3 regions of the Pseudomonas sp. C11 genome follow, and region 1 is predicted to be linked to each of the others. Evidence: riboswitches for the same ligand, from Rfam matches in the RefSeq annotation. Region 1 holds a riboswitch; each other region holds the start of a gene.
What was found. A riboswitch is a leader RNA that binds a small molecule or an ion and turns the genes downstream of it on or off. The one in region 1 is predicted to bind cobalamin.
Positions count from the first base shown of each region.

Region 2: linked by a shared signal. The riboswitch ahead of cobO (cob(I)yrinic acid a,c-diamide adenosyltransferase) and the one ahead of VC352_RS13570 (TonB-dependent receptor) in region 1 are both predicted to bind cobalamin.
Region 3: linked by a shared signal. The riboswitch ahead of VC352_RS16475 (energy-coupling factor ABC transporter permease) and the one ahead of VC352_RS13570 (TonB-dependent receptor) in region 1 are both predicted to bind cobalamin.

Region 1 covers NZ_JAWIIP010000007.1:238,392-248,727, forward strand. The annotation lists gene cbiE (precorrin-6y C5,15-methyltransferase (decarboxylating) subunit CbiE) at 1-281, shown strand, start outside; gene VC352_RS13560 (cobalt-precorrin-6A reductase) at 278-997, shown strand; gene VC352_RS13565 ((2Fe-2S) ferredoxin domain-containing protein) at 1,228-1,920, shown strand; cobalamin riboswitch at 2,042-2,236, shown strand; gene VC352_RS13570 (TonB-dependent receptor) at 2,501-4,600, shown strand; gene VC352_RS13575 (ABC transporter ATP-binding protein) at 4,680-5,486, shown strand; gene VC352_RS13580 (hypothetical protein) at 5,470-5,712, opposite strand; gene VC352_RS13585 (ABC transporter substrate-binding protein) at 5,627-6,514, shown strand; gene VC352_RS13590 (iron ABC transporter permease) at 6,511-7,518, shown strand; gene VC352_RS25450 (methyl-accepting chemotaxis protein) at 7,525-8,397, opposite strand; partial or broken gene VC352_RS25455 (methyl-accepting chemotaxis protein) at 8,380-9,447, opposite strand; gene cfaB (C17 cyclopropane fatty acid synthase CfaB) at 9,931-10,336, shown strand, end outside.
Region 2 covers NZ_JAWIIP010000004.1:87,301-97,636, reverse strand. The annotation lists gene VC352_RS08285 (YgdI/YgdR family lipoprotein) at 35-256, opposite strand; gene mobA (molybdenum cofactor guanylyltransferase MobA) at 342-923, opposite strand; gene moaB (molybdenum cofactor biosynthesis protein B) at 989-1,528, shown strand; gene glp (gephyrin-like molybdotransferase Glp) at 1,525-2,739, shown strand; gene VC352_RS08265 (NAD-dependent deacylase) at 2,744-3,523, shown strand; gene VC352_RS08260 (C40 family peptidase) at 3,580-4,212, shown strand; gene VC352_RS08255 (C40 family peptidase) at 4,298-4,822, shown strand; gene VC352_RS08250 (diguanylate cyclase) at 4,831-6,276, opposite strand; gene VC352_RS08245 (hypothetical protein) at 6,316-6,510, shown strand; cobalamin riboswitch at 6,745-6,955, shown strand; gene cobO (cob(I)yrinic acid a,c-diamide adenosyltransferase) at 7,131-7,742, shown strand; gene VC352_RS08235 (cobyrinate a,c-diamide synthase) at 7,742-9,034, shown strand; gene bluB (5,6-dimethylbenzimidazole synthase) at 9,031-9,684, shown strand; gene cbiB (adenosylcobinamide-phosphate synthase CbiB) at 9,688-10,336, shown strand, end outside.
Region 3 covers NZ_JAWIIP010000009.1:271,955-282,290, forward strand. The annotation lists gene VC352_RS16455 (PLP-dependent aminotransferase family protein) at 1-501, opposite strand, end outside; gene VC352_RS16460 (threonine dehydratase) at 582-1,553, shown strand; gene VC352_RS16465 (hypothetical protein) at 1,556-2,365, opposite strand; gene amn (AMP nucleosidase) at 2,469-3,941, opposite strand; gene VC352_RS16475 (energy-coupling factor ABC transporter permease) at 4,039-4,722, opposite strand; cobalamin riboswitch at 4,761-4,964, opposite strand; gene VC352_RS16480 (acyl-CoA dehydrogenase family protein) at 5,118-6,767, opposite strand; gene VC352_RS16485 (TetR/AcrR family transcriptional regulator) at 6,764-7,405, opposite strand; gene VC352_RS16490 (hybrid sensor histidine kinase/response regulator) at 7,525-9,936, opposite strand; gene VC352_RS16495 (hydroxymethylpyrimidine/phosphomethylpyrimidine kinase) at 10,166-10,336, shown strand, end outside.

The sequences.
Region 1 (10,336 bases):
CCGAGGCGCTGGCTGGGCTGCCTGCACCGGATGCGATCTTTATCGGCGGCGGCGTCACCGTGCCCGGTGTGCTGGAGGATTGCTGGGCTGCGCTCAAGCCGGGCGGGCGTCTGCTGGCCAATGCCGTGACCATCCAGAGCGAGGCGGCGCTGGTAAGTTTTCGCGAGCAGCACGGCGGCGAGATGCTGCGTCTGACCGTGGCCCAGGCGCAGCCGCTGGGTGGTTTCGACACCTGGCGCGCGGCGCTGCCGATCACCCTGCTGACGGTGCGCAAGCCGTGAGTGCGCGGATCCTGCTGCTCGGCGGCACCACCGAGGCGCTGCGCCTGGCGCGTCGGCTGGGGCCGGAGACGGTCTACAGCCTGGCTGGGCTGGGCCGCGTGCCGGACGACCTCGCCTGCCGTGTGCGCGTCGGCGGTTTTGGCGGCGCCGAAGGACTGGCCGCCTTTATCGCCGACGAAGGCATCGAACTGCTGCTGGATCTGACCCACCCCTACGCCGCGCAGATCAGCCATAACGCCGCCCGCGCCGCCGAAATCGTCGGCGTGCCCTGCTGGGCGCTGCGTCGCCCTGGCTGGCAGCCAGGCGGGGAGGATGACTGGCGCGAGGTGGACGGCTGGGATGAACTGACCCGCGCACTGGCACTATTCGAACGGCCCTTCTTCACCTCCGGACGCGAGCCGCTGGCGCATCTGCATGAGATTCCTGAGCACCAGCACTGGACGGTACGTTGCCTGCAGGCCGAACCGGCGCCGCCGCGTGCTGAGATCATCGGCGCGCGTGGGCCGTTCTCCCTGGACGAGGAGCGTGCACTGTTCGCCCGCATCCGCTGCGACGTGCTGATCAGCAAGAACAGCGGCAGCGCGTCCACCGAGCCGAAGCTGCAGGTGGCGCGAGAGTTGGGCCTGCCGGTGCTGCTGTTGCGTCGTCCCGAATTGCCGGTGGTGACGCGTGAGTTTGCGGAGTTGGACGCCCTCTGCGAAGCGCTGCCCCTGTAGGGCGGGTGAAACCCGCCAACGTCGGCCCGGCGGGTTACACCCGCCCTACGCTTGACGCCACGCCGCCTGCCATTGCCAGTGGTGACGCGCGAGTTCACCGAGTTGGATGCCTGGGGCGAGGCGCTGCTCCTGTAGGGCGGGTGAAACCCGCCAATGTCGGTCTAGCGGGTTGCACCCGCCCTAAGCTTGCCGTTGCGCTGCTAGACTGCCGCCCCGTTTTGGAGACTGTCATGAGCCAAACCCCTTACGCCCGCATCCTGTTCATCGGCCCCGGCCTGGGGCGTGGTGCATCGTCCGAGCGCCTGCAGCAGCGCATCGAAACGCTGCTGGGCGAGGCGCATCTGCATGACACCGAGCAGGACGGTTTCTGGCACGCCATCGATAACGCGCCACGCCCGCTGCTGCTGGTCGACCTGGAACCGCGCGCCGATGCCGCGCACCGTGACTGGTTGCGCGAGTGCATTGCCGAACGCGGTAATGGGAGCGAGGTGTTCGTGGTCTGCACCGCCATGGAAGACACCTGGCTCGATGGCCTGGGCGCGTTGCTCGAACGCCGTGAAGCGCATATCCCCTGCAGCGACGTGCCAGCCGTGCCGGAACACCATGCCTGGTCGCAGATCCCGCCGCATGCGCAGCGCCTGCTGCTGTGCAACGGCCCGCGCTGCACGCGCAAGGGCGCGCTGGGCCTTTGGAAAACCCTGCGTCAGCGGCTCAAGGCCGCCGGCAAGCTGGAGTGCGAGGGCGGTGTGCATATCACCCGCAGCCAGTGCCAGTTCCCCTGCGACCTGGGCCCGACTGCGAGCCTTTATCCACAGGGCGAGTGGTATGGCATCAAGGATGAAGCGGCGGTGATCCGTCTGGTCGACGAGCGTCTGGTGGCGGGCAGGGCGTTGCCGGAGTTGCGGATTGATGAGCAGGCTTAATGCCCGCCCCCTTTCGCGGCTGACGCGCAATGCCGCCCAACTGCTCCTATAAAAGAGCAATCGCCGCTAAAGCGCCTCCCACAGTCGGCCCCGCGCCTTGACTTGAACGGAGGCGGGTGGTCATATCCGCCCCGCTTCAGGTGTCTCACGCCGCCGCGCGTGAGGTGAAACGGGAAGTCGGTTGAAGTCCGACGCTGCCCCCGCAACGGTAAGCGAGCGACCGCATCGATACGCCACTGTGCGCCACGCGCATGGGAAGGCGATGCGTTCATGACCCTCGCAAGCCCGGAGACCGGCCTGGAGTCGTTTGTGTCTGGCAACCCGCGGTGGGCGGGCGTTGACTCCAGTAGGGCGCCGCCGTGCCCCTGTCTGCTGTTGCGCATTTCCATCGGATTGCCGTGCCTTTTCTCTTTGCGATGGAAGCAATATGGCGCGCCATTTCCGCATCAAAAAAACCGGTCTGGCCGATTTGGCCAGGGCATCCGTTCGGCTGCCTTCCTGGCGACAGAGATTGAAAATGTTATGTTATAACAATAACGTTTCATGTCTCGACTCCTCGCGTACCACCGGAAGCCCTAACGTGCGAAACCCTGTTATTCACTGCACCTGGCCGCTGGCCCTGCTGTTCAGCGGCCTGGCCCTGGCCGACAAGGCTGTCGATCTGCCCGCACTCGATGTCCAGGCCAAGGCCGCCGAGGAGGGCGAAAGCGACCTGCGCACGCCCACCACCAGCGGTTCGCGCCTGGAGCTTTCGGCCCTGCAAACCCCGGCCAGCACCAGCAGCTTGAGCGGCGCCGAGGTGCGTGAACGCAACAACCTGACGGTACAGGATGCAGTAACCCGCACGCCCGGCATCAGTTTTATCGGCACGCCCGGCAATGGCGGCACCGCGCTATCGGCACGCGGCTTCACCGGCCACTCGGCGACCATGCAGCTCTACGACGGCACCCGCCAGTACGTCGGCGCCGGCACCGTGACCTTCCCGGCGGACACCTGGTCGGTGGCGCGCATCGACGTGCTGCGTGGCCCGGCTTCGGTGCTCTATGGCGAAGGCGCCACCGGCGCGGTGATCAACGTGGTGCCGAAGAAGCCCTTCTCCGGCCCGGTCGAGAATCACCTGCGCCTGGGCTATGGCAGCGACGACCGCCGCCAGGCCGCGCTGGACAGCGGCGGTTCGTTGAGCGACGCGCTGAGCTATCGCTTCAACCTCAATCAACAGGCCAGCAATGGCTGGGTCGACCGTGGCGATTCCGACAGCCTGGCATTGAGCGCCGCGCTGCGCTGGGATGCCAGCGAAGACCTGAGCTTCACCCTGTTCCATGATCAGGGCGAGCAGAGCCCGGAGCGCTACCTCGGCACGCCCCTGGTCGATGGCAAGTTCCGCGAGAGCCTGCGCGAGCGCAACTACAACGTCGCCAACGCTGATATCCACTACAACGACCAGATCACCCGCCTGGTGACCGACTGGCGCATCAACGACGCACTGACGTCCAACAACCAGCTCTACTACATCAAGACCCAGCGCTACTGGCGCAACAGCGAGGCTTACCGCTGGCAGCCGGGTGATACGGTCGAACGAGGCGATTTCTGGCGCATCAAGCACAACCAGGAACAGCTCGGCGACCGCCAGAGCTTCAGCCTCGATCACGCCCTGTTCGGCCTCGACAGCCGCACCGTGGTCGGTGTCGACTACAACCATATTCGCTTCGCCCGCCACCACGATTTCGACAACACCTTCACTGACAGCGTACCGCTCGGCCAGTCCGGCGGCGGCAGCTACCAGAGCACCGACAGTTACCGCCCACGCGAGCTCAATCAGGCCCGGCAGTTCTCGCTGTTCGCTGAGAACCGCACCCAGCTCACCGAGCGCCTGGCGCTGGTCACTGGCGTGCGCCGCGATCAGGTGCATCTCGAGCGCAACAATCGGGTCGACGACAGCCGCGTCGACCGCAGCCTCACGGGCGACAACTGGCGCGCTGGGCTCGTCTTCGCCCTGACCCCGGAGCTGTCGCTGTACGGCCAGTACGCCACCAGCACCGAAGGGGTGAGCAACCTGCTCACTCTCAACCCGAGCCAGCAGCAGTTCGATCTGAGTGAAGCCAAGCAGACCGAGATCGGCCTCAAGCAACTGTTCTGGGGCGGGCAGGGCGAGTGGACGCTGGCCGCCTATCACATCGTCAAGGAGAAGCTGCTCAGCCGTGAGACACCGACATCACCCACCGAGCAGATCGGCCAGCAATCCTCCGATGGCCTGGAGGCCTCGCTGGAACTGGCGCTGGGGCGTGGCTGGCAGGTGTCGGCCAACGCGGCGTTCGTCCGTGCCGAGTACGACGATTTCGTCGATGGCGGTGGCGACCGCAGCGGCAATCGTCCGGTCGACGTGCCGAGGCGCACGGCCAACCTATGGCTGAACAAGGATCTCGGCAGCGGCGTGGAGGCGGGCATCGGCGCGCGTTATGTCGATGCACGTTATGTCGATACGGCCAATACCGAGAAAGTGCCGGGTTACACGGTGGTCGATGCGAATATCGCCTGGCAGGTGCTGTCGGACGTGCGCCTGGGCCTGGAGTTGAATAACCTGTTCGACCGCCAGTACGCCACCAGTGCCAGCAGCGATGGTCAGCAGTGGTTCCTTGGCGCGCCGCGTTCGCTGTTCGTCACGGCGGATTACAGCTTTTGAAGCGCGCGTGCCTGTCTCGGCGCGCCGCACGTGGAGAGTTCTTGTGTCAGTGAGTAGCGCCTCGGGCTGGTCGTTCAGCCTGTTCTCGCCGCCCGCGAGCCGCCGTAAGGCGGCGTCCGAGCCGCGCCTGCGCATCCGTGACCTGGCCTGGTCGCCGGATGGCCAGCGCGCCTTGCTCGAGGCCATCGACCTGGACATCGGCGACGGTGAGCTGCTCGGCCTGATCGGCCCCAACGGCAGCGGCAAGACCAGCCTGCTGCGCTGCGCCTATCGTTTTCAGCGGCCGTGCAGCGGCAGTGTTGAACTGGGCGGCGAAGCGCTGTGGCAACGCCCGCCACGCTGGAGCGCGCAGCGCGTGGCGGTGGTGCTGCAGGAATTCCCGCAGGACTTCGGCTTGCGTGTGCACGAGGTGGCGGCCATGGGTCGCACGCCGCACAAGGGGCTGTTCGACGGCGACGATGGTGAGGATCAGCGCCTGGTCGACGAGGCGCTGGCGCGGGTCGGCCTGAGCGAGCGGGCGCAGCAGGATTTCGCCCGCCTGTCCGGCGGCGAGAAGCAGCGCGCCTTGCTCGCCCGCGCCCTGGTGCAGCAGCCGCAACTGCTGATCCTCGACGAGCCGACCAACCACCTCGACCCGCGTTACCAGATCGAACTGCTGCGGCAGATCAAATCGTTGGGCCTTGCGACGCTGGCCAGCTTCCATGATCTGAACCTGGCGGCGGCTTTCTGCGACCGCCTGTGCGTGATCGACCAGGGTCGCCTGGTGGCCGTCGGCACGCCCGCCGAGGTGCTCACTGCCGAGCTGCTGCAACAGGTGTTCGGTGTGCAGGCACTGGTCGACACCCATCCACTGGCGGGTTATCCGCGTATTACCTGGATTCTTTGATGAAGCGCTCACGCACGGTCGAACCTGTAGGAGCGAGCTCTGCTCGCGAATCATGGGTAAAGACAAAAGCTTCGCGAGCAAAGCTCGCTCCTACATTCATTGGTGCAATCCTGCTGGCGCTGGCCAGTCCCGCCTGGGCCGTGATCGTCACCAGTTGCGACCGGCAGATCACCATCGACCAGCCGCCGCAACGGGCCGTGAGCCATGACGTGAATATGACCGCCATGCTCCTGGCTCTCGGCCTGAAAGGGCACATGGCCGGCTACACCGGCATCAGCGGTTGGAAGACCCTCGACCCGAGCATGCGCGAGCAGCTTGATGGCCTGCCCGAACTGGCCGCGCGTTATCCGTCGCTGGAAAACCTGCTGGGCGCAGGCACCGATTTCGTCTTCGCTGGCTGGAACTACGGCATGCGTATGGGCGGTGAGGTCACCCCGAGCAGCCTGGCGCGCTTTGGCATCCCGGTGTACGAGCTGAGCGAGTCTTGCGCCCACGTTATGCCGGGCCGCGTCACCAGCCTCGACGATGTCTACACCGACCTGCACAACCTCGGTCGAATCTTCGCCGTCGAGGATCGCGCCGACGCGCTGGTGCAGGGCATGCAGGCGCGGGTGGCGGCGGTGCAGGCGCGCCTCGGTGGGCAGCCAACGCGGCCACGGGTGTTCGTTTACGACAGCGGCGAAGACCTGCCTTTCAGCGCCGGGCGCCAGGGCATGCCGCAGCCACTGATCGAGGCGGCCGGCGGGCGCAACGTGATGGACGGTGTGACCGGTAGTTGGATCAAGGTGGGCTGGGAAGCGGTGGTCGAGCAAGACCCCGAAGTCATCCTGATCGTCGACTACGGCGAGCGCACGGCGGCGCAGAAGCGCGACTTCCTGCTGCAGCACCCGGCGCTGCAGGGTGTCACGGCGATCCGTGACAAGCGCTTCGTGGTGCTGCCGTATCTGGCGGTGACGCCAAGCCTGGATAACGCCGCCGCCATCGAGACGCTGGCCGCTGCGCTGCACCCCGAGGCCTTCGCCCAGTGAATCGCTATCGCCTGCTGCTGCTTGGACTGGCCGTGCTGCTGGCGCTGTCCTGCGCCTGGTCGCTGGCCTTCGGCGCGGCGCAGGTGCCGCTAGATCGCGTATTGGCGATCCTCGGCCAGCATCTGTTGGGTATCCCGCCCGAGATGCCGATCAACAGCGGCCAGGACAGCATCGTCTGGCAACTGCGTGCCCCACGGGTGCTGCTCGGCGCGCTGGTCGGCGCCGGACTGGCACTAGTCGGCACCGTGCTGCAGGCGGTGACGCGCAACCCGCTGGCCGACCCGCACCTGCTCGGCGTCAGCTCCGGTGCGGCGTTCGGTGCGGTGATCGTGGTGCTCTACCTGGGCGAGTTCGCCGGGCTGCTCAGCCTGCCGCTGGCGGCCTTCGTCGGCGCGCTGGCGAGTATGTTGCTGGTGCTGGCCATCGCCAGCCGGGGCGGGCGTCTGGAGAGCGACCGCCTGCTGCTGGCCGGGGTGGCGGTGTCGTTCGTGATGATGGCGGCGAGCAACCTATTGCTGTACCTGGGCAACCCGCATGCGGCCAGCTCGGTGCTGTTCTGGATGCTCGGCGGCCTCGGCCTGGCGCGCTGGGAGCTGCTCTGGCTACCAGCGTTGTGCCTGGCCCTGGCCATGATCGTGCTGCTCGGTCTGGGCCGCGCGCTGAACGCGCTGATGGCTGGCGAGCAGAGCGCCGTGAGCCTGGGCCTGGAGCCGCGTCGGGTGCGCTTGCTGGTGTTCGTGGTGGCCTCGTTGCTCACCGGCGTACTGGTGTCGCTGTCCGGTGCCATCGGCTTCGTCGGCCTGATGCTGCCGCACGTGGCGCGCTTTCTGGTCGGCGCCGAGCACCGCCGCGTGCTGCCGGTGGCGGCGCTGCTGGGGGCGCTGTTCCTGGTCTGGGTCGATGTCGCAGCGCGCACCTGGCTGGCGCCGCAGGATCTGCCCATCGGCATCGTCACTGCGGCCATCGGCGGAGTGTTTTTCGTGGCCCTGCTCAGGCGCCGCTAGTCGCCTTTACAGACGGAAGCGCTGCACCTGGCTTTGCAGCGAGCTGCCGAGGCGTGCCAGCTCCTGGCTGGCCTGGCTGGTCTGCTCGCTGGCGGTGTAGGTCTGCTCGGTGATGCCACGCACGTTGAGCACGCTGCGGTTGATTTCCTCGGCCACGGCGCCCTGTTGTTCGGCGGCGGCGGCGATCTGCTGGGTCATGCCCTGGGCGTTGCCGATGCTCGTGGTGATGCTGTGCAGGGCCGCGCCGGCCTGGCGGGCCAGCTCGACGCTGCTGTGGGTCAGGTTGCGGCTGCCTTCCATGCGTTGCACGGCCTTGAGCGTGCCCTGCTGCAGGGCGGCGATCAGCGTCTCGATTTCCTGGGTGGACTGTTGCGTGCGCTGGGCCAGGCCACGCACTTCGTCGGCGACCACGGCGAAACCACGCCCGGCTTCGCCGGCACGCGCTGCCTCGATGGCGGCATTGAGCGCCAGCAGGTTGGTCTGCTCGGCCACCGATTTGATGACGTCGAGCATGCCGCCGATGCGTCCGCTTTCCTCGGCCAGGGCACTGATGGCCTCGCCGGTCAGCTCCACCTCGCTGGACAGGCTGTCGATCTGGGCGATGGCCTTGTTGACGATCTGCGCACCACTGCTGGCTTCCTGGGCGCTGTGCTCGACCGCGTGCGCCGTTTCCACTGCATTGCGCGCCACGTCCTGCACCGAGGTGGCCATCTCGTGCATGGCGGTGGCCACCTGATCGGTTTCCAGCTTCTGCTCGTTGGCGCCGGCACGGGTCTGCTGGGTGATGGCGGAAAGCTCTTCGGTGGCGCTGGCGATCTGCGCGGCGCCGTCGCCGATATGCCCGATCAACTGCCGCAGGCTGCTGGTCATGGCATTCATGCCTTGCTGCAACTGGCCGATCTCGTCACTGCGCTGCACCTGATCCTGATGGCTGAGGTCGCCGCTGGCGATGCGTTGCACGTTGTGCAGCACGCTGCGCAGGGCCGGGACGATCTGCCGGGTGATCAGTAGGGCGCCGACGATGCCGAAGATCAGCGCCAGTGCCAGGCAGCCCAGCAGCATCCCCGAGGCCTGCTGGGTGTCTTCGTTGCGCCGTTGCATCTGGTTGTCATACAGCGCCTGACAGTGCTCGACCATTGCCAGAACCAGCGCATTGGCTTTCTTCTGATCCTGATCGATGCGCAGCAGGGCGGCCTGGTGGGTATCGAGCGTATCGCGGTAGGTGCGGATGGACTGCTCCATCTCCTGAAACAGTGCGGGCGGCGCATCGCTCAGCGTCGCACGCAGGGGCTGGAGATTGGCCAGGGTCTTGTCGATGGCATCGAGGGTCGACTGGTATTGATCGGTCTTGCCGCTGTAGCTGTAGGCGCGCGTCTCGAAGCGGGCGAAGAGGAACTGCATCTGGATGGTCTTCACCACCTTGTAGCGTGCGTATGTCCGCTCGACGTCCAGTGTGTCGCTACTGACATAGCTGTCCAGCTTATCCAGGGATGCCAGGGCCTGATCGCCGCTGCTGCGGCGCAAATTTCGCGACGAGGCGATCTGCTGGTAAGCCCCTTCCATGTCGTTGATCAGCGCCTGGTAGTTGCCCAGCGCCTCGTCCATCTGGGCGATCTTCTGCTGGTTTTCCTGGGTCATGAAATAGCCGCGCAGGTCGGCCAGATTCTGCTCGATGGTGACGATCTGCTGCTTCAGCTCGGCAGCAGATTTCTCTTCGCCGTTGCTCTGCAGATACGCGGCACGCGCCAGGCGCATGTCCGAGAGATGCTGCATCAACTGGTTGACCGCACTCATGCGATCCATGCGGTAGGACAGGTTGGAGAGGGCGTACCAGCCAGCCGAGAACATCAGAACGCTCATGATCAGCAGCAGGCCGAAGCCGGCGATCAGTTTCTTGGCGACACTCAGGTTTACCAACCAGCGATTCATACGACGTGCTCCTTGAGTGGCGGGTGGACGGTGCGTGTGTTCGAGGGCAGGCACACAGCAGTCCAGCACCGATTGAACGGAGCCACGTCAGGATTCTCTTGGCAGCGGATGACTCGTGGAGTCAGGCAGGGAGTCGAGGGCATGGGCAGTCGTTCTTGTTGTCTTATTGGCTTCGATGGTATCGGCCAGGTTTTCTTTATGAGTAGGCGGCTTACCCATCATCTGGCGGCAAGCGCTAGGGGATCGCCCTGACCTGTAGGGTGGAGTCAGCCTTGCGGGACTATGACAGGGCTGGATAAATCGATCCAATGCAATTCTGGCGTCTTTTATTTCTTTTTAAGCATTAATCAGTGCGGTCTGTGCTGCGCTTCTGAGGGGTGGTTCAGAGCAGCCTGTTGCCGTTAGTCAGCTTGAACGAACCTGGCCAGGCATGGCTGGGTCATCTGCTTCAGGTTCCATCACACCTGATCAGGAGGGACGACCATGCTCGCGCAACTGCCCACCGCACTTCGTGACCTGCAACTGCCGCTGCGTCTGAAACTGTGGGACGGCAAGCAGATGGATCTGGGGCCGAAACCGCGGCTGACGCTGGTGGTCAAGGATCCCAGCCTGGTCAGCCAATTGGCTCACCCCAGCCTGGATGCGCTGGGCGCGGCCTACGTCGAGGGCCGGGTGGAGCTGGAAGGTCCCATCGAGGCGGCCATCGAGTTGGGCGATGCACTGAGCAGCGCGCTGCTGGGTGACGACAGCGCGCCGGTGGAACTGCACACGGCCCACGACAAGCGCAGCGACGCCGAGGCGATCAGCTACCACTACGACCTGTCCAACGAGTTCTACCGGCTGTGGCTGGATCGCGACATGGTTTACTCCTGCGCCTACTTTGAAACCG
Region 2 (10,336 bases), on a different contig from region 1:
TCTCGGGCCTGCTTGGCAGGCCCGATCTCCGTACTCAGAGTTCCTTGACGGTTTGCACCTGATCCTTGTTGATCGTGGCGCGCTTGCCATCGAGCTGCTCGAACTCGTAGAAGCCGGAATCCTCGTCATAGGTCGGTTTGTCCACGGTCTGGATCTCGCGGCCATCGGTCAGGGTGATGACCGAGGGCGAAGCGCAGCCGGCGAGGGTGGCGAGACCGAGCGCGAGGAACAGGGCAGGAACGATCCGTTGAGTCATGGTTTGTCTCCTTGGGCGATGCAGTGGTTATACCCTGGCTCTGACGTCGCAAAGCAAGCGGAGTTCCCCGCTATCCCTCGTGAAATCAAAGGTTTTCCAGCGCTTGTGGCGTATTGATATTGGCCAGTCGCGGATCATCGGATGAGCATTCCAGGGCGATGGGGTGATGCTGGATGAACCAGCGCTGAGGGCTGCGCTCCCCGCGCGCCCAGGCCTGCTCCAGATCACCTTTCAGTCGCGTCGGCAGCAGGCAGAACAGCGGTTCCCAGTATGGCCCCTGGCGTACCACGACAGGATTATCGCCAGCCCCGGCCAGCAGGGCATCGAGCAGTTGTCGATCTATCCGTGGTGCATCGCATGGCAACACCAGCAGTTGGGGGTGCCTGGCGATGGCCATGCCTGCGCGAATGCCGGCCATGGGGCCCTGAAAGGCCTGGTCGTCGTCCGATACCAGGTGATCGGCATACGCTGCGTAGCGTTCATGGTTGCGGTTGCAGGAGATGATCAGGTCGTCGCTCAAGGGGCGCACCTGCTCGTGAAGCCAGGCGATCAATGGGCGCCCCTGCCAGTCGAGCAGGCCCTTGTCGCGCCCGCCCATGCGCTGCCCGCGGCCACCCGCGAGCAGCAGAACCGAGCAGGGGATAACAGGTGAGGACGGCAGGGGCATGGCTCAGTCTCCGAGGGCGGCCTGTGATATAACTTCGCGCATTGTCTCCCAATTGGAAGCCTGCCATGAACCACAAAGCGGATGCGCTGTTCGTGCCCCTGAACATCGCGGTTCTGACCGTTAGCGATACCCGTACCCTGGAAACCGATACCTCCGGTCAGTTGCTGGTGGATCGACTGAGCGAGGCGGGGCATCACCTTGCCGCGCGCGTGCTGCTCAAGGACGACCTGTACCGCATTCGCGCCCAGGTCGCGACCTGGATCGCCGAGGATGAAGTGCAGGTGGTGGTGATCACCGGTGGCACCGGCTTCACCGGTCGGGACAGCACCCCGGAGGCGGTCGCCTGCCTGCTGGACAAGCAGGTCGATGGTTTTGGCGAGCTGTTCCGGCAGATTTCCGTCGCCGATATCGGCACCTCCACCGTGCAGTCGCGTGCGCTGGCCGGACTGGCCAATGGCACCTTGGTTTGCTGCCTGCCAGGTTCGACCAATGCCTGTCGCACCGCCTGGGACGGTATTCTTGGCGAGCAGCTCGACGCCCGTCATCGCCCCTGCAATTTCGTGCCGCACCTGAAGAAGGCCGCGCCCTGCGAGAGCCGCGGATGAGCGGTGGCGCGCAGCCTGGACTGATGCCGTTGGAGCAGGCGCAGCAGCGCCTGTTGTCACTGGCCGAATCTTCCCTGATCACGGAAACCGAATGCGTTGCGCTGGCCGAGGCTGACGGACGTGTGCTGGCCGCGCCTCTGGTCGCCACGCTCGACCTGCCGCCCTGGGACAACAGCGCAATGGACGGTTACGCGCTGCGCTTGGCCGATTGGCAGGGCGTTGCCTTGCCCGTCAGTCAGCGCATTCTCGCCGGTTCCGCGCCGCAGCCGCTGGAGCCGGGCAGCTGTGCGCGAATCTTTACCGGGGCTCCGATGCCTGCAGGCGCCGATACGGTGGAAATGCAGGAAAACGTCGAGCTGGATGCATACGGGCGTGTGCTCTTTCGCCAGGCGTTGCGCCCTAGGCAGAACGTTCGTGCCCGGGGGCAGGAAACCCAGGTAGGCGAATGTGTGCTGCCGGCAGGCACGCGCCTTGGCCCCATCGAGCTGGGTTTGGCTGCGTCGCTGGGTGTTGCGACTGTCGAGGTTCGGCGCGCCGTGCGGGTGGCGGTGCTGTCGACGGGTGATGAGCTGGTCGAGCCTGGTCAGCCGCTGGAGGCCGGGCAGATCTACAACAGCAATCGCCGTCTGCTGATTAGCTGGCTGCAGCGGCTCGGATGCGAGGTGGTCGACGGCGGCATCCTGTCGGACGACTTTCCGCGAACCCGAGAGGCGCTGGCGGCGCTGCAGGGTGTCGATCTGATTCTCTCCACTGGCGGGGTATCGGTAGGCGAGGCGGACTTTCTCGGTATTGCCCTGCGCGAGGCCGGCGAGCTGACACTGTGGAAGCTGGCGATCAAGCCGGGCAAGCCGCTCACCTTCGGGCATTACCAAGGTGTGCCGGTGATCGGTCTGCCTGGCAATCCGGCCTCGACCCTGGTGACCTTCGGGCTGCTGGCTCGGCCTTATCTGCTGCGGCGCATGGGTGTGCAGCGGGTCGAGCCGTTGGCCTTCGAGATGCCTGCCGGTTTCATCTGGAGCAAGGCTGGGCAGCGTCGCGAATACCTGCGCGCGCGCATCGAGCAGGGGTGCGTGGTGCCCTATGCCAATCAGAGCTCCGGTGTGTTGCGCAGCGCCGCCTGGGCCGAGGGGTTGGCCGAGGTGCTGGAAGGGCGAACCCTGGCTGAAGGTGATCGTCTGCGCTTCATTCCGCTCAGCGAACTGTTGGGCTGAGCGCATGGACGCCGCGCTGCGCGAGGTGGCTACAGCCCTTGCTCGGGCCGAGCGGGTGTTGATCATTACCGGAGCGGGGCTTTCCGCCGACTCCGGGCTGCCGACCTATCGCGGGATTGGCGGCCTCTACAACGGACGCACCGCAGATGGCCTGCCCATCGAGGCGGCGCTGTCCGGGTCGATGCTGCAGCGCGATCCAGCCCTGTGCTGGAAGTACCTCGCTGAACTCGGCGGGGCCTGCCTGAAGGCAGCGCCCAATGCCGGGCATCTGGTCATCGCCGAGTTGCAGCGGCTGATTCCGGGTTGCTGGGTGCTGACCCAGAACATCGATGGCTACCACCGTGCTGCCGGCAGTCCGGTGGAGCGCCTGATCGAGATTCATGGCGAGCTGGCGCCGTTGTACTGCCAGTCCTGCGCGGCGCAGGACGACGAGCTGGCTGCGCATTTGCAACGACCGTTGCCGCCGCGCTGTCGCCTGTGCGGCGGCATTCTGCGCCCGCCGGTGGTGCTGTTCGAGGAAATGCTGCCCGAGGCGGCCATCGCGACGCTGTATGCCGAGCTGCGCAAGGGCTTCGATGTGGCCCTCAGCGTGGGAACCAGCTCGACCTTTCCTTATATCGTCGAGCCAGTGCTGCGTACGTGTGAGCGTGGAGGGCTGGCGGTGGAGATCAATCCGGGCCTGACACCCTTGAGTGCCGAGGTGGATATCCGCTTGGTGGGGACGGCCTTAGATGTGTTGCCAAAACTACTGAGTCACATTTCTAACGATAGAATTTGCAAATAGCGTTTATAGAGGGCATAGTCGCGTACTTACGAACTTTCATCGACACGGTCGTGCCCATGCTAAAACGCTTCGCACCCCTCGTGCCCCTCGCACTCACGGTGTTTCTCGCTGCCTGCGCAGGTCACTCGCCGCAGTCGCAGCCGCAGAATGACAAAGCCGTCGCAGTGCAACCGGACTTCCCTTCGCGTCCTGTTTCTCAACTGGACGGCGTCGACAGCGACGAAGCTGCTGCCGCCGCGCTCAACGGCAAACCTTACGAAATGCCTCAACTGGCTGACAGCCTGCTGGATCTTGGTCGCTCGCTGATCGGCACCCGTTACCGTTATGGCGGTACCTCGGTGCAGTCCGGCTTCGATTGCAGTGGCTTCGTTGGTTATCTGTTCCGGGAAGAGCTGGGGCTGCAACTGCCGCGCTCCACGCGTGATCTGATCAAACTGGATGCTCCCAAGGTGGCGCGTGCCGATCTCGAGCCGGGTGATCTGATCCTGTTCAATGATCGTGGCCGTGGTCGGGTCAGTCATGCCGGTATCTACATCGGTGACGACCAGTTCATCCATTCCAGCAGTCGTCGCAGTGGCGGCGTGCGCATCGACAGTCTCGATGACAGCTACTGGAATCGCAGTTACCTGGAAGCCAAGCGCGTTCTCGCACTGGCCCCTCAGGAAGAACTCCACGCCCAGCACCCCTGATCGATACGGCGCAGCCTGACAGGCTTGCGCCGTTCGTCGCTTATCGGCAGAGTAGGGCGCACTCAGGCTCAGGATCGTCCCGCCAATGCCTTTCACGCTCCGTCTTGCCTTCATCGCATCCATCGCTCTGCTGAGTGCCTGCAGCAGTTCTCCTCCCGCGCCCCAACCCACTTACAACCCGCCACCCATATCGCTCGACGCGCCCGGCGCTGCCGAGGATGTGTTGTTCCGTGCTTTGGGCCTGGTGGGAACGCCGTATCGCTATGGCGGCAATACCCCGGATGGTGGTTTCGATTGCAGCGGCCTGATTGGCTATGTTTACCGTGACGCGGCAGGTATCAGCCTGCCGCGCTCGACCCGTGAACTCAGTGCCATGCGTCGCCCGGGCGTTGCGCGCGATGCGTTGCGCAGTGGTGATCTGGTGTTCTTCGCCACCAATGGTGGCGGTGCGGTGAGTCATGCCGGCATTTACGTGGGGGAAGGGCGCTTCGTGCACGCGCCCTCCACTGGCGGCACGGTACGTCTGGACAGCCTGGACAATCGCTACTGGCGCAGCGCCTACCTCAGTGCCAAGCGCGTGCTGACGCCCGAACTGGCGCATAACCCCTGAAGCGTCATTCACTGATGCTCGATGCGGTTGCGCCCGGCACGCTTGGCGCGATACAGCGCCATGTCACTGCGTGACAAGGCCGCCTCCGCAGCCTGATCGTCATTGCTGAGGGTCGCTACACCCACGCTGGTCGCCAGGTGAGTCTGCTGATCGCCATGCTGCAACGGCGTGCGTGCCAGCTCCTGCTGGATGCGTTCGGCGAAGCGCAGGGCGGCATCGAGATCCGCATCGCACAGCACGACCGCGAACTCTTCTCCGCCGATACGGCCCGCGGCGTCGGTCTTGCGCAGGTGGGCACGGATCACGTCGGCGAAATGGCGTAGCGCCTGATCTCCCACCGAATGGCCCCAACTGTCGTTGATTACCTTGAAGTGATCCAGATCGAACATCAGCAGCGTGGCATTGCGGATGATCGAGCGCCTTAGTCGCGCCAGTTCCGCGTCGAGCTGACGGATGAAATGGCGGCGGTTGGAGAGTTGGGTCAGCGAGTCTGTCGTTGCCAGAACATTGAGCTCGACCTCGAAGTTCTTGCGTTCGGTGATGTCGGTAATGAAGCCATGCCAGAGCACGCTGCCGTCGTCCTGGGGAGTTGGTCTGGCTGCGCCCTGACACCAGGTATGGCTGCCATCGCTGCGGCAGACCCGATATTCCAGGCGCCAGGGCGTGAGGTTGCGGGTCGCGCTTTCCAGCGATCCCATGTACAGCCCAAGATCATCCGGGTGCAGTAATTGCCGCAGGCGCTGGGGGTTGGCCTGCAACTCGGCGGGGGAGACGCCGTAGATCTCCTGTGAGCCGGCGCTGATGTAGGTGAACTGGCCGCTGCCGTCTGCCTGGGCATGGAACTGGAAGACCATGCCGGGGATTTCGTTGCTCAGTGCGCTCATCAGTTCGGCCGTCTGCTCGAGCTGCTCGGCCATGTTGCGCAGCGCGCTGATGTCGGTCGTGGTGCCGACCATGCGCAGTGCCTTGCCGCTGCGGTCGCGTTCCACCACCTTGCCACGGCTGCGCACCCAGAGGTAATGACCGTCGCGGTGACGGATGCGGTGCTCGACCTCGTAGGCTTCGGTGCGTTGTTCCAGGTGGTCGATTATGGTGGCCTGAACGCGGGCGAGATCGTCCGGATGGATGCGTTTGTAGCTGTCGTGAATGTCGTCGCCGATTTCATGCTCGGCATAGCCGATCAACGCCTTCCAGCGTGGCGAGTAGTGAATGCGATCCTTGTTCAGGTCGCGATCCCAGATGCCGGTGTTACTGCCGTCGATGGCGAGCGCCATGCGTTGTTCCCGGCGCATCAGGGCTTGCTGTTCCCAGGTGATTGTCAGCAGCGTGTCGAGGCTGCTGACGATATCGCTCAGTGCCGTCTGATCGCTGTCATCGGGCGTTTGCGCGCGCTCGTGGAAAAGGCACAGCAAAGCCTTGCCGGCCGCCAGCGGGAGCAGGCTCAGGGCCTGCACGGAATCCGGCGGATCCATCCCGAGCTGACGGGCGATCGCTTGCCGATCTACGAGATGTCGTGCGGTTTCGGGCCACTGCCCTGGGTGCTGGGCGGGCGTATCGGCAAGTGGCTGTCCGCTGAACGCGACGACGTGAGCCTGATGCGGCGCTTTCTCCAGCACGAGCGCCGTGGAGGCATGCGTGTGCGTGCAGGCGAGCCGCAGCAGTGGCAAGCAGGCTTGCGCAAGAGGTGAATGCGACCCGTTGAAGGCAAACGTGAACAGCATTGGGACTCCACGTTCGTGAAAATGGGTGGCGCGAATAGGGGTTCAGGATTTGGTGCGAGCGGAATCTGCCGTCGCGCGCAGGCTTTGAGTTCGGTTATGGGCATTAGTTTAGGCGCGAGGGCGCATTGTGCCATTAATCCGGGTGCATGGGCGGAGACGGCGCAGCGCCGAAGATTGACGCGCAGCCCTGCCAGCCTCTACCCTGCGCGCCTTGCTTCAGGTGCCCCGCGTCGCTGTAACCGGCGACCGAGGGGGGAAACAGGGAAGCCGGTGCGCATGCCGGCGCTGCCCCCGCAACGGTAGGTGAGTCAAACGCCGCTTCAGGCCACTGTGCAAGGCACGGGAAGGCGCGGCGGGGTGCCATTGGCGTCGCTCACGAGCCCGGAGACCGGCCTGTCGCAGTTTCACGGCATCGCGGAGGGCGCTGTCCGGCTTACGCCCCGGTTCAACCGGGGCGTTCGTGTTTGCGTCTTCCGCCTGCCTGACCAGCCACCAGCGCCTGGAGACGTCGCGTGCACTCGCATGCTTCCTCACCATCGTCGCACCTTCGAATGACGGTGCCGGCGCCTGATGTACGGGAACACAGCATGAGCGAATCCGCCGAACGCGATGCCCGCCACAAGGCGCGCATGCAGCGCAAGAAAGCCCTGATCGACGAGAAGATTGCCCAGGCCCAGGATGAATATGGCCTGTTGCTGGTGCATAGCGGCAATGGCAAGGGCAAGAGCAGCAGTGCCTTCGGTATGGTCGCGCGTGCCCTCGGTCACGGCATCAAGGTTGGTGTGGTGCAGTTCATCAAGGGCGCGGCCAGCACCGGCGAAGAAACCTTCTTTCGCCGCTTCCCCGAGGAAGTCAGCTATCACGTGATGGGCGAGGGCTTCACCTGGGAAACCCAGGATCGCCAGCGCGACATCGCCAAGGCGCAGGAGGCATGGGCCGTGGCCCGGCGCCTGCTCAGCGATGAATCCGTTGGCCTGGTGGTGCTGGATGAGCTGAACATCGCCCTCAAGCACGGCTATCTCGAACTGGACGCGGTGCTGGCCGATATCGAGGCCCGGCCACTGCTGCAGCACGTGGTGGTGACCGGCCGGGGCGCCTTGCCGGGGATGATCGAGGCGGCCGATACGGTCACCGAGATGAGCCTGGTCAAGCATGCCTTCAAATCCGGGGTGAAGGCGCAAAAAGGCATCGAATTCTGATGACGACACGTCACTGCCCGGCGCTGCTGATCGCCGCGCCGGCGTCCGGCCAGGGCAAGACCACCGTTACCGCAGCGCTGGCGCGCCTGCACACCCGGCAGGGGCGCAAGGTGCGGGTGTTCAAATGCGGCCCGGACTTTCTCGACCCGATGATCCACGCCCGTGCCAGCGGCGCGCCGGTGTATCAGCTCGATCTGGCCATGGTCGGCGAGGCGGAGAGCCGTCGTCTGCTGTGGCAGGCCGCTGGCGAGGCCGATCTGATTCTGATCGAAGGGGTGATGGGCCTGTTCGACGGCAAACCCTCGGCCGCCGACTTGGCGCGCCACTTCGGTGTGCCGGTGCTGGGGGTGATCGATGGTGCGGCGATGGCGCAGACCTTCGGCGCGCTGGCCCATGGCCTGGCCACCTTTCAGCCGGATCTGCCCTTTGCCGGTGTGCTGGGCAACCGCGTTGCCAGTAGCCGTCATGGCGATATCCTGCGTGATGCCCTGCCGTCGAGCATTCGCTGGTTCGGCGCCTTGCCGCGCAGCGCCGCGGTGGAGTTACCCAGCCGCCATCTGGGCCTGGTGCAGGCGGGCGAGTTGGCGGATCTGGATGCGCGCCTGGACGCCGCCGCCGATGCGTTGGCGGCCAGTGCCGATGTCGATCTGCCGCCAGCGGTGAGCTTTGCTGCGCCGCAGATCGACGAGCCTGCGCCCCTGTTGAACGGTGTGCGCATCGGCGTGGCGCACGATGCCGCGTTCGCCTTCCTGTATCAGGCCAACCTCGACCTGCTGCAGGTGCTCGGCGCCGAGCTGTGCTACTTCTCGCCGCTGGCCGATAGCGAGCTGCCCGAGGTGGACAGCCTTTACCTGCCCGGCGGCTATCCCGAGCTGTACCTGGCCGAGCTGGAAGCCAATCAGGCCATGGCGGCGGCGATCCATGCCCATCATCAGGCCGGCAAACCGTTGCTCGCCGAATGTGGCGGCATGCTCTATCTGCTCGACGAGTTACGGGACAAACAAGGAGCCAGCGGGCGCATGCTCGGTCTGCTGGCCGGCAGCGCCGCGTTGCAACCGCGCCTGACTGCGCTGGCCTTGCAGGCAGTGACGCTACCGGAAGGCGAGCTGCGTGGGCATAGCTACCATCATTCGCGCCTGGACAGCCCGCTAGAGCCGCTGGCGCTCGGTCGCTGCCCGAATGGCAAGCCAGTGGCCGAAGCGGTCTATCGTCTCGGCCGGCTGACCGCCAGCTACATCCACTTCTATTTGCCGTCCAACCCGGAGGCGGCCGCCGCGCTGCTGCGCCCATGAGCGAGCACGCGTTCAGCCCCGAGGAGCGCGCGGCGGTGTACCGCGCCATCGCCGAGCGTCGCGACATGCGTCATTTCGCCGGTGGCGAGGTGCCGCCCGAGGTTCTGGCGCGCCTGCTCGAAGCGGCGCACCACGCGCCCAGCGTTGGGTTGATGCAGCCCTGGCGCTTTTTGCGTATCAGCGATCCGCAACTGCGTGAGGCGGCTCATGCGTTGGTGGAGGCCGAGCGGGTGCGTACCGCCGAAGCCTTGGGCGAGCGCAGCGACGCGTTCATGCGCCTGAAGGTCGAGGGCATTCGTGATTGCGCCGAGCTGCTGGCCGTGGCGCTGATGGACGGGCGCGAAGCGCATATCTTCGGCCGACGAACGCTGCCGGAAATGGATATGGCCTCGGTCGCCTGCGCCATTCAGAATCTGTGGCTGGCCGCGCGGGCCGAAGGGCTGGGGCTGGGCTGGGTGTCGTTGTTCGACCCAGAGGCGCTGGCCGAGTTGCTGGGCATGCCGGCAGGCAGCAAACCGGTGGCGCTGCTGTGCCTGGGGCCGGTGCAGGCCTTCTATGAGAAGCCCATGCTGGTGGAAGAGGGCTGGGCCACGCCGCGCCCACTGAGCGAGTTGCTGTTCGAGAATCGATGGGGAGAGCAGGGTGACTGAACGATGAGCCTGGCGCTGATCACCTGTGCCGGCGTGGCACTGGATGCCGTGTTGGGCGAACCGCGCCGTGCGCATCCGCTAGTGGCCTTCGGGCGTCTGGCCGAGCGTCTGGAGCAACGTTTCAACCCGTCCGGTGGCGGCTGGCGCAGCCATGGCGTGACTGCCTGGTGCCTGGCGGTGTTGCCGCTGACCCTGCTGACCTGGCTGCTGGCGCATATCAGCGGGCTGAGCTGGGCGGTGGAAATCTTTGCCCTGTACTTCGCCCTTGGCCTGCGCAGCCTCTACGAGCACGCGCAACCGGTGGCGCAGGCGTTGCGCCTGGGCGATCTGCAACTGGCGCGTGAGCGCGTCGGCTGGATGGTCAGCCGCAATACGACAGCGTTGGACGTCTCCGGGGTGGCCCGCGCCGGTACCGAGTCGGTGCTGGAGAATGGCTCCGATGCCGTCTTCGCCGCCTTGTTCTGGTTCATCGTCGCCGGTGCGCCCGGCGTCGTGCTCTATCGCCTGAGCAACACCCTCGATGCCATGTGGGGCTACCGCAACGAACGTTTCGAGCGCTTCGGCTGGGCGGCGGCGAAGATCGATGATGTGCTCAACTACATTCCGGCGCGCCTGGTGGCGTTGACCTACGCATTGCTGGGGCGCACCGCCC
Region 3 (10,336 bases), on a different contig from region 1:
GCCGGCACAAAGCAGCAAACCACCCGGTGCCAACTCCAGGCCGCGTCGGCGCAGCCAGCTCGCGCCCGCCAGGTGCGCACGCTCCACCAAGGCTGCCGACGGGTAGGCCTGCAACGCGTCCAGCTCGCAGCGCGCCGCCAGGGCGGCGAGGCTGGCGGAGAGGTCGTGATTGTCCGGGTCATGCACCGGCACGTTGGTCGACAGGTCGATCAGCTCGCCCTGCGCGGCCGGTTGCTTGAGGCGGAACAGGCTCGCCTCACGGCTGCCGGCGAGCACGTAGGTGCCACGCCCCACCTCGCCGGACACCAGATGCCGACGCGCCGCCTCGCGGTAGGCGAGCATCACTGTGCTCGGGTTGATGCCCAGCGTCCAGGCCAGCCGGCGCTGCGGCGGCAGGCGTTCGCCAGGCTTGAGTTCGCCACGACCAATGGCCGCAGCGATGGCCTCGACCAACGCCAGGTAAGTGGGTAAGGCGCTGTTTTGCAGATCAGGAAGCCACATTGTTTGCCATGCAATATAAATATTTACCCATACAATGCGCCGCACTAGCATCCGGGTCAACGCCACCCGGAGCATTCGCCATGTTCGACCTCACCCAACTGCGCCAGAGCGCGGCACTGGTTCATCGCCATATGGCGCCCACGCCACAACTGAGCTGGCCGCTGCTGGCCCAGCGCACGGGCTGCGAGGTCTGGGTCAAGCACGAGAATCACGCCCCGACTGCCGCCTTCAAGGTGCGCGGCGGGCTGGTCTATATCGACGCCCTGCTGCGCCGCGAGCCGCAGGTGCGCGGGCTGGTCACCGCCACCCGAGGGAATCACGGCCAGAGCCTGGCGCTGGCGGCGCGTCAAGCGGGCCTGGCCATCCGCATCCTGGTGCCGCATGGCAACGCCCGCGAGAAGAACGCGGCGATGCGCGCCCTCGGCGCCGAGGTGATCGAATATGGCCGTGACTTCGACGAAGCCCGCGCCGAGGCGGCGCGCCTGGCCGAGCGCGACAACCTGCACTGGGTACCGTCATTGCATGAGGATCTGGTGCGCGGCGTAGCCACCTACGCCCTGGAGCTGCTGGAAGCGGTGCCGAATCTGCGCCGGGTCTATGTGCCTATCGGGCTCGGTTCGGGCATCTGCGGGATGATCCGCACCCGTGACCTGCTTGGTCTCGACACCGAAATCATCGGCGTGGTCGCCAGCGGCGCCGACGCCTATGCACGCAGCTTCGAGCAGGGCTGCCTGGTGCAGACCGAACGTGCCGACACCCTGGCCGACGGCATGGCCTGCCGCCAGCCGCAGCAACTGACACTGGACATGCTCAGCGCCGGCGCTGCACGCATCGTGCGAGTCAACGACGAGGAAATTCGCGCCGCCATCCGCGCCTACCACGAAGACGCCCACAACCTCGCCGAAGGTGCCGGCGCTGCCGCACTGGCCGCTCTGATGCAGGAGCGCGAACTCAATGCCGGGCAGCGCGTGGCCGTGGTACTCAGCGGCGCCAATATCGACCGCGCAGCGCTGGCCGAGCTGTTGCGTGACGAGGCGCCGGTGGCCGCCTGAACTCAAACCGTGGCGAGCGGCTCGGCAGGCTGGCGAGCGGGTGTCTGCCGTAACCAACGCGCCAGCCCCCACTCGGCCGCGATCAGTGCCAGCAACAGAGCGAGCTGAATCAGCAGGGCAATATAGAACGGCTTGAACACATGGCCGACCTGCTTCTTGAACAACCCGAGAAGAAACTCGGCCTGGAACAGCTGCTCGATACGGGCATCCAGTACCTGAGTCAGCACCTTCTCGTTGAGCCCGCTGTAACGGGCGGTTTTCTCTACCGCCATCTCGCCAATCGCCTTGCCTAGCAGGCTGGCGCGCAGACGGTCGAACAGGTCGAAGGCAATGCGCTCGGCGGTCGAGGCATCGGCACGGGCCTCGGCCTCCAGCAGCCGTTCGCTGCGCAGGTAGTCCAGCGCCAACTGGTTGAGCACCTCCTGCACGCTGGCATCGCGCACCGCCAGGGTGCCCTGTTGGCCCTGCGCTTCGACATAGGCCTGGAAATCGCTCCAGACGCCATCAGCAAGCTCCTGCACCATGGGTGCGTAGCTGTCGAGATGGCGATTGATCTGCTGCTGGCTGCCATACAGCAATCCGCCCTGGAAACCGAGAAACCCTCCGGCCAGCGGCAACAGCAGAAAGTAGAGTTTGAGCAGCCAGTGGTGCCAGCGGTTATTGCGCGCCAGCCAGCCCAATCGGTGCAGCTTTAGCGCCAGCAACAGACCCGCAACCGCACCGAGCAGCAGGGCCAGGCCGGTGTAGAGGAAAAGACTGAAAAAGCTGAAGGGTTCCCACAGCGCGGTGAGCAGCAGACGTGCCTGTTCCATGTGTATCGCCTCGTTCGTCCATGACGAGGGCGAGTCTAAACCAGCGCGCTAATCAGTGCCGCCGGGGCGTGACCAGACTGTGCGTCAGGCCACGCCCTGCTTATCAACGGAACGGCGGCTCGTCGAAGCTACGCAGCTTGCGCGAATGCAGCGAGTCGAGCTGGCTGCGCATCAGCTCCAGCGCGGCGATGCCAATATGCAGGTGCTGGGTCACGGCGCGCTCGTAGAAGGCACCGGCCGCACCGGGCAGCTTGATCTCGCTGTGCAACGGCTTGTCCGACACGCAAAGCAGCGTGCCGTAGGGCACCCGCAGGCGATAGCCTTGCGCGGCGATGGTGCCGCTCTCCATGTCCACCGCCACCGCACGCGACAGGTTGATCAACGGGCGCTCCTGCGCCCAGCGCAGCTCCCAGTTGCGATCGTCGTAGGTCAGTACGGTGCCGGTACGCAGGCGCTTCTTCAGCTCATCGCCCTGCTCGCCCGTCACCTGCTTGGCCGCTTCCTGCAGCGCCTGCTGCACTTCGGCCAGCGCTGGCAGCGGGATGTGCGGTGGCAGCACGCGGTCGAGGATGCCGTCGCGGCGCATGTAGGCGTGGGCCAACACGTAATCGCCGATGGTCTGCGACTGACGCAGGCCGCCACAGTGGCCGATCATCAGCCAGCAGTGCGGGCGCAGCACGGCCAGGTGGTCGGTGATGTTCTTGGCGTTGGACGGGCCGACGCCGATGTTGACCAGGGTCACGCCATGACCATCTTCGGCCTGCAGGTGGTAGGCCGGCATCTGGTAGCGGTGCCAGACCACGTTCTCGATGATCGCCTGCATCTCGCCTTCGTTCATGCCGCGCTCGATCACCACGTTGCCGGGCAGCACCATGCGGGTGAAGCGCGAGGCGCCCACCAGCATATCAAGGCCATGGCGGATGAACTGGTCGACGTAACGGTGATAGTTGGTCAGCAGAATCCAGGGCTGCACATGGCGCCAGTCGCTGCCGGTGTAGTGCTGGATGCGCTTGAGCGAGAAGTCGGTACGCGCCGCGTCGAACAGCGCCAGCGGCAGCGGGTCGATGTTCTCCCAGTCGTACAGACCGTCGGCGGTGCCGTCGGTGGCGGCGGACAGGTCGGTACTGGGGAATACCCGCGCCAGCTCAGCGGCGGTCACGCCACTGCCGGCCAGCTCATCGCCGCCCTCGACCACGTACGGGTAAGGAATGTTCTGCTGACTGCGACCGACCTCCACCCGCACGGTGAAGTCGTTCATCAATGGGCGCAGCTGCTCCAGCAGGTATTTGCGGAAGGCAGCCGGCTGGGTCACGGTGATCGCGTAGGTACCTGGGATCTGCACCTTGGCGTAGGCGCGCACGGTGGTCGGCACTTCGCCCTGGCACAGGTAGGTCAGGCGCAGTTCGGGGTAGCGGAACAGGCAGTGCTCGCTGGCATCCGGACGGATGCGCTCCTTGAGGTAGCGCTTGAGCGCGTGGCTCAGGGCACCGGTGGCTTCCTGGTGCAACGCGGCAAGGCGATCAACCGCCTCTTCGGGGGTATGGGCAACGATAAAATCATCGGAACAGGCTTTCACAGGCATCTTCCTGGCAGAACGAACGCCCCTATCTTGCCTGCAACCTCATGGCAAAACATAGCGCGGCGACCGAGCGCATCGGTCACCGCGCTCTGGATCAGGCTGCCGCCTGGTGCAAACGCACGTTGAACAGCGGGCCTCGGCTGAAACGCGCCAGCGCCTTGGCACCAGCCAGCACGCCCAGGTCGATCAGCGGCTCGACCAGAATCACGCTCATGTAGGCCAGGCCGAAGCTGCCCACGGCGGCCAGGTTATCACTGGTAAAGCCATGGCCGTAGAAGGCCCAGAAGCCGACCCAGGCGACGATACCGCCCTGATAGGCGGTCGACAGCGCCAGCGCCTGCTTGTAGGACAGGTCGACATAGGCGGTACCGGGCGCGACGATCCGTTTGGCCAGCACACTGATGGCCCACAGCGGCACCAGCAACGTGGTGACGTTCATGCCGTACTGCGGCAGGTCGAATGGGGCGAACAACAGCCCTTGCAGCAGCAGGCCAGCGGCCAGACCGACGGCCGTGGCACCGGCGCCGAACAGCAGGAGCAAGGTGGAGCCGAGGATCAGGTGCACCTCGGAAACGCCAACCGCATGGTGCGGGAATACCTCGAAGAAGCAGAACACCAGCGCGGTGGTCAGCAGGCTGCGCAGCGCCAGGGCGGTCGCCCCGCCGTTGTCGCGAATGGCATCGCGCGCCAGTTTGGCGGTCAGGCCAAAGGCACCGACTGCGGTTGCGTAGCTGAGGAAAATCTTGGCGCCTTCGACGACACCGGGTTCGATATGCATGCAAGTTCCTTGGCCGCGCCCACCGCGCGACGAGTTGGAGGATCGATGGATTCGATGGCAGGTCTCCTGGCTCACGGCTTGGCACTTCGCCCGCCTTCCCGACCGGAGTCAGTGGCATGAGGGCATCGTTCGCCGCTTACAGTTGCGGGGGCAGCCAGGGCATTGGCGAGACTCGCCGCACCCTGTTCCCTTTTCATCCGCGTCACGTAGGTGCACGCAGAACCATCGGCCGTCAGATTACTCGCCTGCTGGGCTAAAAAACAGCGCGCCGGGCTGGCGCGGTTGGCTCATCCCTGTTGGCGCGGGGAACACGTTTAGTACGACCAACTATCCCAAAGGGAAAAATCAGCCGCTAAAAATCCACCAACTTTTCCTTGTTAAAGATCGCTCAAGAATCAAAGCAGATTCGGCGTGCTACGCGCCAGCAACGCCTCGACGTCGACACCTCGCGGCAGAGTGCCGTAGACCCGTCCACGGCCTTCCAGGCGGCTGGCGATAAAGGCATCTGAGACGGTGGCGTTGCCGGCCTCCAGCAGCAGCTTGGCCTGCAGTGCCACGGCCATATCCTCGGTGAGTTGGCGGGCGCGATACTGGATATCGGCGGTATCGGCAAAATCGGCTTTAAGGCGCTGAATATGCGCCCTGAGGCGGGCATCTCCGTGGCCGTCGCCCAGCTCATTGAACAGCGCATCGAGAACGCCCGGCTCCTTGGACAGAGCGCGCAGCACGTCCAGGCATTGCACGTTGCCGGAGCCCTCCCAGATAGAGTTGACCGGCGCCTCGCGGTAAAGGCGCGGCATGATGGTGTCCTCGACGTAACCGGCACCGCCCATGCACTCGCTGGCCTCGTAGATCATTTCCGGGGCGCGCTTGCAGATCCAGTATTTGCCCACGGCGGTGACCAGGCGGGCGAACTTGTCTTCCTGCGCATCATGCGAGTGGTCGAGCGCGCGGCCCATGCGCATGCACAGCGCCAGCGCGGCTTCGCTCTCCAGCGCCAGGTCGGCGAGCACGTTCTGCATCAGTGGCTGGTCGGCGAGCCGCTTGCCGCCCACCTGACGGTGCGCGCAGTGGTGCGCGGCCTGGGTCAGGGCCTGGCGCATCAGGCTACTGGAGCCGACCATGCAGTCGAAGCGGGTCATGGCCACCATCTCGATGATGGTCGGCACGCCGCGTCCTTCCTCGCCGAGCATCCAGGCGAAGGCGCCACGGTATTCCACCTCGCTGGAGGCGTTGGCCCAGTTGCCCAGCTTGTTCTTCAGGCGCTGGATGTAGAACTGGTTGCGCGTGCCGTCCGGGCGATGACGCGGCAGCAGAAAGCACGACAGGCCCTTGTCGGTGTAGGCCAGGGTGAGGAAGGCGTCGCACATCGGCGCCGAGCAGAACCATTTGTGGCCGACCAGCTCGTAGCCCTGCCCCGGCCCGCCAAGACCGATGGCGTAGGCGCGGGTGGTGTTGGCACGCACGTCGGTGCCGCCCTGTTTCTCGGTCATGGCCATGCCGATGGTGACGCCGGTTTTCTGCTCCATCGGCAGGTTGCGCGGGTCGTACTGGCTGGAGAGGATCTTCGGCAGCCACTGCTCGGCCACGTTGGGCTGCAGGCGAATGGCCGGCACGGCGGCAAAGGTCATGGTCAGCGGGCAGCCACTGGCGGCCTCGGCCTGGCTGTGCAGGTAGGTCAGGCCGGCACGGGCGACATGCGCGCCGGCACGCGGATCGGCCCAGGGCAACGAAGGCAGACCATGCTCGACCGCCGTGCGCATCAGTTCGTGATAGGCCGGATGGAACTCCACCAGGTCGATGCGGTTGCCGTAGCGATCATGACTCTTGAACACCGGTTTGTTCTCGTTGGCGAGAAAGCCGGCCTGCATCAGCGTGCCGCCGGCCAATGCGCCGTAGGCACTCAGGCGTTCGTAGGCCCAGGCCCCGTCATAACGACGAGTCCACTCCTGCAATGGCAGGTCGAGGCGATAGAGATTGGCGCCGTCCAGGCTCGGCACCTGGTTGAACACCTCATGAGTTTCGGCGTGCAGGCTGGGTTTCATCGCGTGGAGTCCTCGGCGCCGACGGCGCGCAGGCAGAAGGTGGCTAGGCTGGCACTGACCTGATCCAGAGTGAGGCCGACATGTCCGGCTTCGCGCGCCGCCCGGGCGGGTGGCGACAGCGGCCCGATCAAGGCTTCGGCGATGGCGCCGACCAGGCAGGCGGCGGTGAGGCCGAGTTGCTCGATGCGAAACTCGCCAGCACGAACGCCCTCGCCGAGCAGATCGACGAACAGTTCGGCATAGGCTTCGCGATAGAGCAGGCGCTGCTCGTCGACTTCCGGGTCGACCGGTTCGGCAATCAGGGCAAAACCCAGGCGGCGGCTTTGCCAGGCCCTCGCCGCGAACTGCTCGAGCCCCAGGCGCAAGCGCTCGGCCGCGCTGCCGGAACCACGCAGCGCAGCGGCCAGGGCATCGACCTCTCGCTGGCTGGCCGTGGCGAACACTTCTGCCGCCAGTTCGCCCTTGCTGCGAAAGTGGCGGTACAGACTGCCGGTGGCGATGCCGACATCGCCGGCCAGCGCCTGCATGGTGAGGGAGGCGAAGCCGCCCTCGACCACGCGCTTAAGGGCGCAATCGAGGATGCGCTGGCGCAGCGCCTGATCGCGGTCGATGCGCGCTTCACTGGTGTGATAGGCCATGGTCTGAATCCTGATTCATTCGCACCCAGTGAATCAGGATTCAGACCATGGCTAAAGCGACGATCCAGCCAAACCTGCCGCCGAATCGGGAATGGGATGAACGGTAAACCGCGTGGCGCTCAAACCGCCGCAGTGCCGCTGGTAGCGCTTACTGGGCGGCAGAGCACCCAGTCATGCAGCAGGATGCGCAGCTCGTCGAACTTCACCGGCTTGGCCAAGTAGTCGCTCATGCCGGCAGCCAGGCAGCGCTCGCGGTCCCCGCTGTGGCTGTGGGCGGTGATCGCCAGCACCGGCAATTCGGCGCAGCCCGGCAGGCCACGTAGCGCGCGGCAGGTGGCAAAGCCGTCCATCACCGGCATCTGGCAGTCCAGCAGCACCGCATCCACCGGCTCGTGACGCAGCAGCTCGAGCGCTTCGGCGCCGTTGTCGGCCGTGCGCACGCGGTAGCCGAGCTTGAGCAGCATGCCGCGTGTCACCAGTTGGTTGATAGCGTTGTCCTCAACCACCAGCACCGTGCACTGCTGCGGTGTGCGTTGCGCGATCCCGCCGCTACGTCGGACAGGCCGCACGCCCGCGCTGGCAGGTTGCTGAGGCAAGGTCAGCGGTACATCGAGACGGAAGCGGCTACCCTGGCCCGGCGTGGAGTCGTGCGTCAGGCTGCCGCCGAGCAGGTCGACCAGTTGCCGGCACAGCGCCAGGCCGATGCCAAGACCACCATATTGGCGCGTCATCGAGCCATCGAGCTGACGGAAACGTTGGTACAGGAGGTTCTCCACCGGGTCGAAGCCGATGCCGCTGTCGCTCACCACCACGGTCAGGGGCAAGCCTTCTCCTGCCCGACTGGCCCGACCGATCTCCAAGCTGACCTGGCCTTCATTGGTGAACTTGATGGCGTTGTCCAGCAGGTAGCCAAGCGCCTGCGCCAGCTTGCCGGCATCGCCTTCGAGAATGTCCGGCAGGCTGTCATCGAGGTTCAACTCGAAACGCAGACCTTTCTCTTCGGCACGCGGCGCATACTGGGCGCGCAGCCCATCGAACAGGCCGCGCAGGCTGAATGCTTCGCGGCGCGGGTAGAGCTTGCCGGCCTGCAGTTCGGTGAGGGCGAGGATGTCGTTGACCATGCGCATCATGTCACGGGCCGAGGCCGCGGCGGTTTTCTGGTACTGCTCCAGTTCCACGTCCATCTTCACCGTCTGCATCAGTTCCAGCGAGCCGATCACGCCATTCATCGGCGTGCGCAACTCGTGGGTGACGGTGGCAAGGAATTCATCTTTGAAGCGGTTGCTGTCGGCCAGTTCCTGGTTGAGCGCCTCCAGCTTGTGCCCGGCATCCTGCAGGATGCGCGCGCGCTCCTCCTTCATGGCGTTGATGCGGTCGGCCAGCGCCAGCGACAACAGGCCGACCTCGATGGCGGAACCGATTTGGCTGGCATACATGGTGAGGAAGACGTTGGGCAGATAACCCAACACCATCAGCGTGTTGATCGCCCCACCGACGAGGAAGGCCGTCCAGGCGAAGATGAAATAGCGTGCCACGCGCATGCCGCGCAGCCAGGCCAGAATGCCGGCGGCGAAGATCACCACGGTGAAGCCCAGCGCCAGGTAGGTGGCCAGGCGCAATGCGGTGGCATAGCTGATGGTCAGTGCCAGGATCATCACCACGGCGCCACACAGCATCAGCAACATCAGGCTGCGGTCGACCCACGGGCTGTGCTCCGAGGTATGCAGGAAGCTGCGCGCGAACTGGCAGCCGAACAGTGCGGCTGAACCGATCAGAAATGGCGTGGCGGCATTGGCCCACCAGGGGCTGTTGGGCCAGAAATACTCGATGCCGGCGCCGTTGACCGATACCTGATATAGACCGAACGAGGCGATATACAGGATGTAATAGAGGTAGCTGGTGTCGCGTACGCTGAGGAAGATGAACAGGTTGTACACCAGCATCACCAGCAGCACGCCGTAGATGATCCCAAGCACGTAGATGCGCTCGGGCTGCTGCTCCAGATAGGCGTTGGGCGCCCACAGCGTCAACGGTGCCTGGATCGAGCCCTGGCTTTCCAGGCGCAAGTAGAAGCGCTGCGACTCACCGGGCGACAGTTCGAGTTCGAACAGGTAATTGTTCTGCTTGATCTGCCGACTGTCGAAGGGCAGCGCGTCGCCGGTGCGCTGCGCCAGGCTGAAGCGGCCGTCGGCACCACGACTGTAGAGTTCCAGATGATCGAGCGGCGGGTAGGCCAGTTCCAGCAACCAGTGGCGCGGCCCTTTCAGGCTCTGCGGCTGGTATTGCAAATCCAGGCGCAACCAGAACACCGAGCGCGAATAGCCGGCATTGAGCACCGGCCGTTCGTGCCGAACGAAACTGCGCTCCAGCGCCGGAGAAACGATGTCGTCGATGCTGGCGTCGCCGCGCACGTCCTCGAACACGTACATACTCTGCCCGAGCGGCAGTGCGCGCGTCTGCTCGTCGAAGGTCACGGCACCTGCCAGCGAGGAAAGAACGAGGCTCACGAAGAGCAGGAGCAGCCGGTACATACAACCCCACGAGCCCTGTCGGACGACATCGGGACCCCATTACCCCTCGATGATGTCGTCACGCACGGCAGACTTATATTCGAATGCCGATACTCTAGGGGCAGTCGACTCGCTTTTCCAGATTTGCCCGCTCGCTTGCGGCACGCCAGTGCAGAAAAGCCGCCCGGCCGCTCCGTGCGGCAATGCGTGGTGAGGCCGCGAGAAGCGGTTAGTGATAAGCTCGCGCACCATGAAAACGCCAAACTCCCGCCCCGTAGTGCTCTGCATGTCCGGCCACGACCCCAGCGGTGGTGCCGGCCTGCAGGCCGATATCGAAGCCCTGCTGGCTCAAGGCTGCCACGCCGCACCGACGGTGACCGCCCTGACCGTGCAGGATACCGTCAACGTCTCCGACTTCCGT